DNA from 4 places in the Pseudomonas sp. Ors-4-3C genome. Region 2 is predicted to be linked to each of the others. Evidence: predicted binding sites of a transcription regulator. Region 2 holds the regulator's gene; each other region holds the start of a gene.
The links. Region 2 encodes FliA, which starts transcription of late flagellar genes. Its sites were predicted from a motif close to CTAAAGTTTNNNNNNNNNNNGCCGNTAA; they were not measured.

Region 1: ACVHNU_RS20675 (methyl-accepting chemotaxis protein) is a predicted target of FliA. The motif match lies at 1,900-1,927, and genes of this name have one in related genera.
Region 3: ACVHNU_RS24085 (methyl-accepting chemotaxis protein) is a predicted target of FliA. The motif match lies at 1,480-1,507, and genes of this name have one in related genera.
Region 4: ACVHNU_RS18995 (flagellar protein MotY) is a predicted target of FliA. The motif match lies at 1,022-1,049, and genes of this name have one in related genera.

Annotation. Positions count from the first base shown of each region.
Region 1 covers NZ_CM146900.1:4,585,913-4,589,118, forward strand. Annotated here, with positions in the region: gene ACVHNU_RS20670 (NAD(P)/FAD-dependent oxidoreductase) at 1-50, shown strand, start outside; gene ACVHNU_RS20675 (methyl-accepting chemotaxis protein) at 203-1,828, opposite strand; tRNA gene ACVHNU_RS20680 (tRNA-Pro) at 1,991-2,067, opposite strand; tRNA gene ACVHNU_RS20685 (tRNA-Lys) at 2,165-2,240, opposite strand; tRNA gene ACVHNU_RS20690 (tRNA-Pro) at 2,246-2,322, opposite strand; tRNA gene ACVHNU_RS20695 (tRNA-Asn) at 2,332-2,407, opposite strand; gene clpB (ATP-dependent chaperone ClpB) at 2,703-3,206, opposite strand, start outside.
Region 2 covers NZ_CM146900.1:980,838-984,043, reverse strand. Annotated here, with positions in the region: gene ACVHNU_RS04585 (protein phosphatase CheZ) at 1-658, opposite strand, end outside; gene ACVHNU_RS04580 (chemotaxis response regulator CheY) at 677-1,048, opposite strand; gene fliA (RNA polymerase sigma factor FliA) at 1,215-1,955, opposite strand; gene fleN (flagellar synthesis regulator FleN) at 1,952-2,782, opposite strand; gene flhF (flagellar biosynthesis protein FlhF) at 2,896-3,206, opposite strand, start outside.
Region 3 covers NZ_CM146900.1:5,306,258-5,309,463, reverse strand. Annotated here, with positions in the region: gene ACVHNU_RS24095 (NorM family multidrug efflux MATE transporter) at 1-350, opposite strand, end outside; gene ACVHNU_RS24090 (LysR substrate-binding domain-containing protein) at 509-1,429, shown strand; gene ACVHNU_RS24085 (methyl-accepting chemotaxis protein) at 1,619-3,206, shown strand, end outside.
Region 4 covers NZ_CM146900.1:4,219,867-4,223,072, reverse strand. Annotated here, with positions in the region: gene pyrC (dihydroorotase) at 1-955, opposite strand, end outside; gene ACVHNU_RS18995 (flagellar protein MotY) at 1,116-2,024, shown strand; gene ACVHNU_RS18990 (argininosuccinate synthase) at 2,154-3,206, shown strand, end outside.

The sequences.
Region 1 (3,206 bases), 2.7 Mb from region 2:
TGGGCAGCAAGATCGGTCGCGGTACCGAGCCACGCCTGAAGCTGCATTGATTTAAAAACGGTGGGAGCAGGCTTGCTCGCGAAGAGGTCGTGTCATTCAACATTCATGTCGACTGATACACCGCTTTCGCGGGCAAGCCCGCTCCCACATTGTTTTGCGCAGCTCACAAATCCAGCTCACCCCTAAAATCGATCTCTGTTCATCAGAGCTGGAAGCGCCGCACCATGCCTTGCAGCGCGTTGGCCAGTTGCGACAGTTCGTGACTCGACGCGCGGGTCTGATCGGCGCCCGCTGCCGAACGGACCGACAGGTCGCGAATGTTCACCAGGTTACGATCCACTTCCCGCGCAACTTGCGCCTGCTCTTCGGCGGCACTGGCGATCACCAGATTGCGCTCATGAATCTCATGCACTGACGCGGTGATGGTTTCCAGCGCCTCCCCGGCGCGCTCGGCCAACGCCAGCGTGGTCGTGGCCCGTGCAGCGCTGGCCTGCATCGAATCCAGCGCCAGGCTTGAACCACTGCGCATGCCCTGCACCATCTGCTCGATCTCCTGCGTCGATTGCTGGGTGCGATAGGCCAGCGCCCGCACTTCATCGGCGACCACCGCAAAACCTCGTCCGCTCTCCCCTGCGCGGGCCGCCTCGATGGCGGCGTTGAGCGCAAGCAGGTTGGTCTGCTCGGCAATGGCACGGATCACATCCAGCACTTTGCCGATGTCCTGTGACTGGTTGGCCAGCGATTGCACCAACTCGCCGGTGTGCTGCACGTCGCTGGCCAGCGCATTGATGGCCGATGCGGTGTCGCTGACCCGCGCCTGTCCCAGTTGCGCCGACTCACTGGATTGACGGGTGGCATCGGACGTCGACACGGCATTGCGAGCGACTTCTTCAACGGCCGTGGTCATTTCATTGACCGCCGTGGCGGCCTGTTCGATTTCGTTGCTCTGCTGTTGCAGGCCTTGTGTGCTGCCGAGCGTCACCGCATTCAGCTCATCAGCAGCGGTGGCCAGTTGCGTGGCCGAACCGCTGATGCCTTGCAGCGTTTCCCGCAGGTTCTGCTGCATGGTCGCCAGCGCCTTGAGTAAACGACTGACCTCATCGTTGCCGTGGGTTTCGATCGGTCGGGTCAGATCGCCCCGGGCCACGCTTTCGGCAGCGCTGACAGCGGTGCTCAGCGGACGGACGATGCTGCGGGTGAGCAACATGGCCAGGGCCACCGTGGCCAGCGCCGCCAGCGCGATGAACAGACTGACGATGGTGCGCGAGGTCTGATAGTGGTCAGCGGATTTCTGGCTTTCAGCGGCCACCTGTCTGGCGAACAGATCCGCCAGGTCATTGAGCTGCTTGCCGGAGCCGTCGACCACGGTTTTCATATCAATCAGCAGCAGTTTGGTCAGTGCGTCACGCTGGCCTTGATCGGCCAGGGTGAAGGATTGCGCGATACCGGTGCGATACGCGGCAAAGGTTTTTTTGAACTGGTCATAGAGCTGCTGGCCTTCCGGCGTCGTGACCAGTTTGTCGTAGGCGGCGATCTTCTCGCTCAGCTCTTTGTCGCGGGTGTCCATCTGGCTGCGGTAAGTCGCGATGTTCTTCGGATCCTGATCAAGCGCCATGCGCAGGGAAATCGTGCGGATCCGCAGCATCAACTCACGAATCTCGTCGCCGCCGCGAATGCTCGGCAGCCACTGGCCCTCTACCGCAACTTCACTGTCACGGATGCTCGACATCTGCCCCAAGGCAAATACCCCAAGCAACGCCACCAGTACCGCGATCAGGGCAAAACCCAGTGCGGCACGTGGAGCAATATTCAACTGACGAAGCAACATGAGGAACGCCCTTATTCTTGTATTGGCCAGATTGAAGGGGCGAACAGCGGCAGTCCCCTCTCGTTAGCGGGCTATCGGCAAGTTGTACGATGACTTGAAGAGAATTGTCTTTTGCGAGGACAAAAAAAATCCCCGTATCTTTCGATACGAGGATTTTCAATATGGTCGGGGTAAGGGGATTCGAACTCCTGACATCCTGCTCCCAAAGCAGGCGCGCTACCGGACTGCGCTATACCCCGGTAAAAAAAAGGCGACCTTTCAAAGATCGCCTTCTTCGATCAGCGCTTTTGGCCTCTGATCTTAAGATTCGATCCCAGCGCTAACTGGTTTCAAAAATGGTGGGTCGTGTGGGATTCGAACCTACGACCAATTGGTTAAAAGCCAACTGCTCTACCAACTGAGCTAACGACCCAAAAATGGTCGGGGTAAGGGGATTCGAACTCCTGACATCCTGCTCCCAAAGCAGGCGCGCTACCGGACTGCGCTATACCCCGGCTTGAAATTGGCTCCGTGACCAGGACTCGAACCTGGGACCCAATGATTAACAGTCATTTGCTCTACCGACTGAGCTATCACGGAACTACATATTTCAATTTACAACGGTGAATCTTACAGCTCTTAGACGTCGTTCGCATCGCTGCGTTCGTGTGTCTGAGGCGCGCTATTCTACAACCTAGAACACCTCTGTCAACCCCCTAAATCGCTTTCAAGTTAATGATTTGCAACTTATTTCAGATTTCAGCTCAGTGAGCTGAGATGCTGCGGGTGACTGACTGCGGGGCGCACTTTACAAGCCTTTTCCTTAGAGTTCAACAGCCTAACGAAAAAAAGGCCTCGCAAAGCGAGGCCTTCCTTATTTCATTGGCTTTGCCGCTCAGTCGAAAACGATTTCGTCGTTCACGACCTTGCCGGTCGCCGTATCGCCCGGCAGGAAATGCCCTGACAGGATCAACTGCGCCAACGGGTTTTCGATCCAGCGCTGGATCGCACGTTTGAGCGGACGTGCGCCATAAACCGGGTCGTAACCCACGGCAATCAACTTGTCCATCGCTTCCGGACTCAGTTCCAGCTTCAGCTCGCGCTCGGCCAGACGACTGCGCAGACGGCCCAGCTGGATCTCGGTAATGCCCGCGATCTGATCCCGCGCCAGCGGCTCGAAAATCACCACTTCGTCGACCCGGTTGATGAACTCCGGACGGAAGTGCGACGTCAGCGCGTCCATCACCGCTGCACGCTGGGCCTCACGATCACCGACCAGTTCCTGGATCTGCGACGAACCGAGGTTCGAGGTCATGACGATCACGGTATTGCGGAAATCCACCGTGCGCCCGTGACTGTCAGTCAGACGGCCGTCCTCCAGCACTTGCAGCAGGATGTT
Region 2 (3,206 bases):
TCGCAGCACGGTCGTGTTCGATGCCCGCAAAGCGGTCCACCTGACTGGCCATGAGTACGAGTTTGAGCAAATTGCTTTCGACTTCGGTGACCAACTGGGTCACACGCTTGATCACCTGACCGGTGAGGTCCTGGTAATCCTGAGCCAGCAGGATGTCGTTCAGGTTGCTCGACACCGCACGGTTGTCCGTGCTGCTGCGTGACAGAAAACCGTCGACCCGGCGCGCCAGTTCGCGGAACTCTTCAGCCCCGACTTCGCGACGCATGAAGCGCCCCCAATCGGTGCTCAAGGCCTGAGCTTCTTCAGCCAGGCCATTGACCACCGGCGTGGCGCTTTCCACCAGATCCATGGTGCGGTTGGCCGCGGCTTCGGTCAGCTTGACCACATAGCCCAGGCGTTCGGTGGCGTCGGTGATTTGCGACACTTCCTCGGCCTGCGGCATGTGCGGATCGATATGGAAGTTGACGATCGCACTGTGCAGTTCGCGTGTGAGCTTGCCCACTTCCTGATACAGGCCGCGGTCACGGGTCTGATTGAGCTCATGGATCAGTTGCACAGCGTCGCCGAACCTGCCTTTTTCAAGGCTTTCGACCAGTTCGACCGCGTGTTTTTTCAGGGTCGACTCGAAATCGCCCTGTGAAGATTCGTTATGCTCCATAGCTCCCCCGCGCGTTCATCAGCCGATGCGTTCGAAAATCTTCTCGATTTTGTCTTTCAACGCCTGAGCCGTGAAAGGTTTGACCACATAGCCGTTCACACCGGCCTGAGCAGCCTCGATGATCTGCTCGCGCTTGGCTTCTGCGGTCACCATCAGCACGGGCAGATGCTTGAGTTTTTCATCGGCACGCACGTGGCGCAGCAAGTCGATACCGGTCATGCCCGGCATGTTCCAGTCCGTTACCAGAAAGTCGATGCTGCCGCTGTTGAGCACCGGAATGGCGGTAGTGCCATCGTCGGCCTCGACGGTGTTGGTGAACCCAAGATCCCGCAGCAGGTTCTTGATGATCCGCCGCATCGTTGAGAAGTCATCAACGATGAGGATTTTCATGTCTTTGTTCAATTCGACCTCCAAGCAGTCTTAAACGCGCCCAGCACCTGGACGCGCCACTTCAATCAATCGGCGCAGCACTCGAAGACTGTCTGGAGCACAACAGAGCAAGACCGGTGCCGTTCATCACCGCACCAGCCTCGTTCGCAGTGTCCCCACACTGCCTTCAGCGCGCTCGCCACTCCCCCAAACGCCCCCGCAAACGGGCCGCGCACTGGCTGTGTAACTGGCTGACCCGCGATTCACTGACGCCAAGGACTTCACCGATCTCCTTGAGGTTCAGCTCTTCGTCGTAGTACAGCGCCAACACCAGTCGCTCACGCTCCGGCAAATTGGCAATCGCGTCCGCCAGCGCCGCCTGGAAGCGTTCATCTTCCAGATCGCGTGACGGCTCAAGATGAGCACTGGCGCCATCCTCGTGCAGCCCTTCGTGTTCGCCGTCCTGCAACAGGTCGTCGAAACTGAACAGCCGGCTGCCCAGGGTGTCATTCAAAATCCCGTAGTAATCGTCGAGACTCAATTGGAGTTCGGCCGCAACCTCGTGATCTTTAGCGTCACGGCCGGTTTTAGCTTCAATTGCCCGAATTGCGTCACTGACCATACGGGTGTTGCGGTGAACCGAACGTGGCGCCCAGTCCCCTTTGCGTACTTCGTCGAGCATCGCGCCGCGGATCCGGATGCCCGCATACGTTTCGAAACTGGCGCCTTTGCTGGCGTCGTATTTGGTCGAGACTTCGAGCAGGCCGATCATCCCGGCCTGAATCAGGTCTTCAACCTGCACACTCGCCGGCAAGCGCGCCAGCAGGTGATAGGCAATGCGCTTGACCAGTGGCGCGTAACGCTCGATCAACTCGTACTGCGCGTCACGTGCCGACTTCTTGTAGTAGTTCATACCGCTGGCGGTCATAGCACAGGCCCTGCCGTTTGCTGCACGAGGCGCTCGACGAAAAACTCCAGGTGACCGCGCGGGTTGGCAGGCAGCGGCCAGGTATCGACCTTCTGCGCGATCGCCTTGAACGCCAGCGCGCACTTGGAACGCGGAAAGGCTTCATAGACCGCTCGCTGCTTCTGCACTGCCTTGCGCACGCTTTCGTCGTACGGCACCGCGCCGACGTATTGTAAGGCGACGTCGAGGAAGCGATCCGTGACCTTGGTCAACTTGGCGAACAGGTTGCGCCCTTCCTGCGGGCTCTGCGCCATGTTGGCGAGGACGCGGAAGCGGTTCATGCCGTAGTCGCGGTTGAGCAGTTTGATCAGCGCGTAGGCGTCGGTGATCGAGGTCGGCTCGTCGCAGACCACCAGCAACACTTCCTGCGCGGCGCGGACAAAACTGACTACCGAGTCACCAATACCCGCAGCGGTGTCGATCACCAGCACATCGAGGTTGTCGCCGATGTCGCTGAAGGCCTGAATCAGACCGGCGTGTTGTGCCGGGCTCAGGTGCACCATGCTCTGGGTGCCGGAAGCGGCCGGCACGATGCGGATCCCGCCGGGGCCCTGCAACAGCACGTCGCGCAGCTCACAGCGGCCTTCGATGACATCGGCCAAAGTGCGTTTGGGGGTCAGTCCCAGCAGAACGTCGACGTTCGCCAGCCCCAGATCGGCGTCCAGCAGCATGACCCGACGGCCAAGCTCTGCCAGCGCCAGAGACAAGTTCACTGACACGTTAGTCTTGCCGACGCCACCTTTGCCGCCGGTCACCGCGATCACCTGTACGGGATGCATGCTGCCCATGTTATTTCTTTACCTTGTCTTGCATAGACGGAGGCCACATTACTGGCTGCGCGTTCTCAACCGGAACAATGCATGGCAGACCATCGATGTAGGTACAAAAACTGTTCATTACCTCAGCCAACCTGCTTGGTCGGGCTGTGGTAGATATCAGCGAACATGTCAGCCATGGCTTCTTCGCTGGGTTCTTCCTGCATTTGCACGCTGACGGCGCGACTGACCAATTGATGACGGCGCGGCAGATGCAGATCATCCGGAATCCGTGGGCCGTCGGTCAGGTAGGCGACCGGCAGTTCATGACTGATCGCCAGGCTCAACACTTCGCCAAGGCTGGCCGTCTCATCCAGTTTAGTCAGGATGCAGCCGGCAAGCCCGCAACGCTTGTAACTGTGATAAGCGGCGGTTAGAACCTGTTTCTGGCTGGTGG
Region 3 (3,206 bases), 2.0 Mb from region 2:
AACAGCAGCAACACCGGTTTCAGGTTCCACAGCAGCAGTGCGGCGCCGAGCGCCATCAGCCACGCCAGCCACAACCCGGCCTGGGTCAGGCGTGCCGCGCCGATGATGTCGCCGGCGCCCTGACGGATCGCCACCAGGGTGCCGACCGCCGCGATCACGCCGATGCAGAAAATCGACACGAACGAATAGCTCGCCGCGCCAAGACCGCCACCGGCCAGCGCTTCGGGACTCAGGCGCGCCATCATCAGGGTGTCGGTCAGCACCATCAGCATGTGCGCCAACTGCGAGGCAATCAGCGGCCCGGCCAGCCGCAGGATGGCCCAGAGTTCGGTACGCACGGGATGCTGCATGGTCATCACCACTCATTCAAAGAGGGAACAGAGAGCCGACGATTCTCGGCGCTTGGCAGGGTTTGCACAAAGGGATAAAAAGGATGGGTGGCATGATTAAAACTCATCATGAGAAGATCCTGCCGGGTTGGTCTTAACCCGCTATAGGAGCTTTGCGAATGTCCCGTCGTCTTCCTCCGTTGTATGCCCTGCGCGCATTCGAAGCGGCGGCGCGGCACAGCTCGTTCACCCGCGCGGCCGAGGAACTGTCGATCACCCAGAGTGCAGTCAGCCGGCACATCAAGACGCTGGAAGAGCATTTCGCTTGCAAGCTGTTTCATCGCAGCGGGCGCAACCTGCAGCTGACGGAATCGGCGCGGATGCTGTTGCCTGGAATCCGCGACGGCTTCGCGGCCCTTGAGCGCGCCTGCAACACCTTGCGCGCCGAAGACGACATCCTGCGCATGAAAGCGCCGTCTACCCTGACCATGCGCTGGCTGCTGGCGCGCCTCAGCCGCTTCCGCCATCTGCAACCGGGTAACGAGGTGCAACTGACCAGCGCCTGGATGGACGTGGATTCGGTGGACTTCAACAACGAGCCGTTCGACTGCGCTGTGCTGCTCAGTGATGGGCATTTCCCGCCGGACTGGGAAGCCAGCCTGCTATTCCCGGAAGAGCTGATACCGGTGGGCGCGCCCAATCTGTTGAACGACCAGCCGTGGGATGTTGCGCGTCTGGCGTCCACCGAACTGTTGCACCCGACTCCGGATCGGCGCGACTGGCGCAGTTGGCTGGAGCACATGGGCCTGTCCGATCAGGTCTCGCTCAAGGGCGGACAGGTGTTCGATACCCTCGAGCTGGGGATGATCGCCGCAGCCCGAGGCTACGGGGTGTCGATGGGCGATTTGCTGATGGTCGCCGAAGATGTGGCGCAAGGAAGACTGAGCCTGCCATGGCCGACCGCGGTCGCCAGCGGACTGAATTACTACCTGGTGTGGCCGAAGACCCGTCCGGGAGGTGAACGTTTGCGCCGCCTCAGCGACTTCCTGCAAGGCGAAGTGCGCGCCATGGCGTTGCCGCTGGTCAAGCGCTTGAGCTGAAACGTTCGAGCCCGCACAATGCCGGCCTTGCGCCATAACCCCGCTATTTACTCAAGTATTCGGTTTCACCGCCGAAAATGAGCATGTGGAACCGTCGTGCCGGTCGCCACGATTTCACCCCCATTATTAGAATTTTCCGAGCAAGTGCTGCGATCAAGGAGGATCCGGTGGCTCGGCCAGGAGCTGTCCATGTCTCAACCTCGCGCCCGGATCGCCTCGCAGCTGGGCCTTGCGCTCGCTGTGATACTGGCGATTGTCATCAGCGGCAGTACGGTGTTTGCCCTGCGTTCGCTGGATACCGCCAACCTCGCCACCCGTGAAGAGCACCTCGCCAGTGAGGCGCGGCTGCTGGCCGACCAACTGAGCACCTTCCACGGCACGCTGCGCGAAAGCACCCAGCGCCTGAGCGGGCTGTTCGAGAAGCGCTTCAGCGCGGGTTTGAGCATTCACCCGGATCAGCCGGTGGCAGTTGCGGGTACGCAGACCCCGGGCCTGCACCTGGGCGGCGAAGTGCTGAACAACAACTTCAAGGAAGTCGACGAGTTCAAGCAGATGACGGCCGGCGTCGCCACGCTGTTCGTGCGCAGCGGCGAAGACTTCGTGCGGGTCAGCACCTCGCTGACTAAGCAGGACGGTACGCGCGCCATCGGCACCTTGCTCGATCATGCGCACCCGGCTTATGCGAAGTTGATGGCGGGGCAGGGCTATGTCGGCCGTGCCTTGCTGTTCGATCGCTCGTATATGACCCAATACACCCCGGTGCGCGATGGCAGCGGCAAGGTGATTGCGGTGCTGTTCGTCGGCTTCGATTACACCGACGCGCAGAACGCCCAGTTCGATAACCTCAAGCGCTTCCGCATCGGTCAGAACGGTTCGCTGGCGTTGCTCGATGAGCAAAACAAATGGCTGGTCGCCCCGGCCGGTGTGCAAGCGCTGGATCAGGCCGTTCCGGTGATCAAGGGTCTGGCGGCGAAACCGGGCAAGGGTGAGTTCTGGAGCGACACCGCTGAAGACTTCTACAGCATCGCCGTGCCGTTCGAAGGCGGGCCGTGGTCGGTGGTGGCGAGCATGCCGAAAGCGGAAATCCGCGCCGTGACCTGGAGCGTCGGCACCCAACTCGCCATCGGCAGCCTGCTGGCGATGTTGATCGCGGTGGGGGCGGCGATGTGGCTGTTGCGCAGCAAGTTGCAACCGCTGGGCGACCTGGTGCGTCAGGCCGAAGCCTTGGGCGCCGGTGATCTGAGCGTGCGCCTGAATGTGTCGAGCCACGATGAAATCGGTCAATTGGCCCGCGCGTTCAACCAGATGAGCCAGGCGTTGTCGACCATGGTCGAGCATATCCGCCGCTCCTCGGAAGAGGTCAACAGCCGGGCCCAGGCGCTGTCCGGTTTGTCCGGTGGTGCTTATGAAGGCATGGAGCAGCAGTCGGGCGAAATCACCAGCATGGCCGGCGCCGTGGAAGAGTTCAGCGCCACCTCGCTGAACATCGCCGACAATATGGGCGCAACCCAGCGTCTGGCCCAGGAAAACGCGCAGCAGACCCAGATCGGTCGCACCTCGATGGACGAGGCCTCTTCCTCGCTGGAGCAAATCGCTGGCGCACTGAACACCACTGCCACCGTGATCAACACCCTTGGTCAGCGTTCCCAGGAAATCGGCGGCATCGTCAGTGTGATCACCTCGATTGCCGAACAGACCAACCTGCTGGCACTCAACGCGGCCATCGAAGCAGCGCGTGCCGGTGAGCAGGGGCGTGGCTTTGCCGTAGTGGCCGATG
Region 4 (3,206 bases), 3.1 Mb from region 2:
CGGTCCATTCTTCGCGAACCAGGGTGATGCGATCGGTGTTGGCCGGCAGACCGTAGAAGCGTGGGCCGTTGAGGCTGGCGAACGCTTCAAGCTTGTCCAGCGCGTTGCGCTGTTCGAAGGCTTCGGCATACAGCTCGATGGCGGCGTACGCGGTGTAGCAGCCGGCGCAGCCACAGGCGGCTTCCTTGGCGTGCTGGGCGTGCGGCGCCGAGTCGGTACCGAGGAAGAACTTCGCGCTGCCGCTGGTGGCGGCATCGAGCAGGGCTTCCTGGTGGGTATTACGCTTGAGGATCGGCAGGCAATAGAAGTGCGGCCGAATCCCGCCCACCAACATGTGGTTGCGGTTGTACAGCAGGTGATGCGCGGTGATGGTCGCGCCGACGTTGGCCGAAGCCTCGTTGACGAACTGCACGGCGTCGCCGGTGGTGATGTGTTCGAACACCACTTTGAGCGTCGGGAAACGCTCGACGACACGGCGCATGTGCTCATCGATGAAAATCTTTTCGCGGTCGAAGACGTCGACATCGCCACGGGTGACTTCGCCGTGGATCAGCAGCGGCATGCCGACTTCGGCCATGGCTTCCAGCGCCGGGAAGATCTTGTCGATGCTGGTCACCCCGGAATCGGAGTTGGTAGTGGCGCCGGCCGGGTACAATTTGGCGGCGTGCACGAAACCGCTGGCCTTGGCCTGACGAATTTCTTCGGGCTGGGTGCGGTCGGTGAGGTACAGCACCATCAGCGGTTCGAAACGACTGCCGGCCGGGCGGGCAGCGAGAATCCGCTGGCGATAGCCATCGGCTTCAGCGGCGTTGCGCACCGGTGGTACCAGGTTGGGCATGATGATGGCGCGGCCAAAGGTGCGCGCTACATCGGCAACGGTATTGGTCAACACGGCACCATCGCGAAGATGAATGTGCCAGTCGTCGGGACGCAGCAGGGTCAGGCGGTCGGACATGAGGGGATTCCAGGCGGGTCAAACTGAGGGGAATGCTACCGGAAAAGACTCTTGCAGGCACTCGCTATCAAGTTTTGCCGGAACCTTCCGATATCCCGTAGGTATGCCGTAAACATAGTGTGAATCGGTCTTTGTGTTACAGAAGCCAATGGAGCCTCCCGTGCGCCAGCGATATTTAGCCTTGCTCAGTGTGTTTGCCAGCCTCCCCGCGATGGCGCTCACCTACCAGACTCGTCTGGAGAACATTGAGTGGACGGTCGAGGGCGACAAGTTCGAGTGCCGCCTGACCCAGCCGATCACCGATTTCGGCTCGGGCCAGTTCGTGCGCAAGGCCGGCGAACAGGCGATATTCCGCCTCAATGCCTATAACGCCATGCTCGGCGGCGGTTCAGCGACGTTGCTTGCGGCGGCCGCGCCATGGCAACCGGGGCGCAACGACATCTACCTGGGCAGCGTCAGGATCGGCACTGGCAACGTGCTGTTCAACAGTTCGCAATCCCAGGCCGGCGGGCTGATCAGCGGTTTGCTGGACGGTCGCAGCCCGGTGGTGCGACGTGCGTCCGGCGATGGCCGGGTTTCGGAAGTGCGCCTGCTGCCGGTCAAGTTCAGCAAGGCCTTCAACGATTACCAGACGTGTGTGGCGAAATTGCTGCCGCAGAATTTCGACCAGATCAAACAATCGCAGATCGGTTTCCCGGGGGAAGGTACCGACCTCGACGCCGCCGCTCGGGCCAAGCTGCAAGTGATGCTCGAGTACATGAAGGCCGATCCGTCGGTCAATCACATCGAACTCGACGGCCACTCGGACAACAGCGGCAACCGTCTTACCAACCGAGAGCTGTCGCGCCGTCGCGCGCTGGCGGTGGTCGATTTCTTCAAGGCCAACGGCATCGCCGAATCGCAGATCACCGTGCGTTTCCATGGCGAGCAATACCCGCTGGTGCCGAACAACAATGCGGCCAACCGGGCGAAGAATCGCCGGGTCAGCGTGAAGCTGGCACGGGTGGCACCGACCACCGCACCAGCGCCACAAGCCAGCGCGCCTGCCAACGCCGCGGCGACTTCCTGACCCGCCGGTCATCGTCGCGCTCTCGACAGATTCTGTCGCTTTGTCGTCTTAAGCTGTCGCGCCTCTGTAAATTATCGTATTTGAGCGGTAGACTCCTCGGCTTTCCGTAGAACCCCGTGGAGTGATGGCATGGCGGACGTAAACAAGGTCGTTCTGGCGTATTCCGGCGGCCTGGACACTTCGGTGATCCTCAAGTGGCTGCAGGATACTTATAACTGTGAAGTGGTGACCTTCACCGCTGACCTGGGTCAGGGCGAAGAGGTCGAGCCGGCTCGCGCCAAGGCTCAGGCCATGGGCGTCAAAGAAATCTACATCGACGACCTGCGCGAAGAATTCGTGCGTGACTTCGTGTTCCCGATGTTCCGCGCCAACACCGTTTACGAAGGCGAGTACCTGCTGGGTACCTCCATCGCACGTCCGCTGATCGCCAAACGTCTGATCGAAATCGCCAACGAAACCGGCGCCGACGCCATTTCCCATGGCGCTACCGGCAAGGGCAATGACCAGGTGCGTTTCGAACTGGGTGCCTACGCGCTCAAGCCAGGCGTGAAAGTCATTGCTCCATGGCGTGAGTGGGACCTGCTGTCCCGCGAGAAGCTGATGGACTACGCCGAGAAGCACGCGATCCCGATCGAGCGTCACGGCAAGAAGAAATCTCCGTACTCGATGGACGCCAACCTGCTGCACATCTCCTATGAAGGCGGCGTGCTGGAAGACACCTGGACCGAGCACGAAGAAGACATGTGGCGCTGGACCGTCTCCCCGGAGAACGCTCCTGACACCCCGCAATACCTGGAACTGACCTACCGCAACGGCGACATCGTTGCCCTGGACGGCGTCGAAATGACTCCGGCCACCGTATTGGCAACGCTGAACAAGATCGGTGGTCAACACGGTATCGGTCGTTTGGACATCGTTGAAAACCGTTACGTGGGCATGAAGTCCCGTGGCTGCTACGAAACCCCGGGCGGCACCATCATGCTGCGCGCTCACCGCGCCATCGAATCGATCACCCTGGACCGCGAAGTCGCTCACCTCAAAGACGAGCTGATGCCGAAATACGCCAGCCTGATCTACACCGGCTACTGGTGGAGCCCGGAGCGTCTGATGCTGCAACAGATGATCGACGCTTCCCAGGTCAACGTGAACGGCGTGGTTCGCCTGAAGCTGTACAAAGGCAAC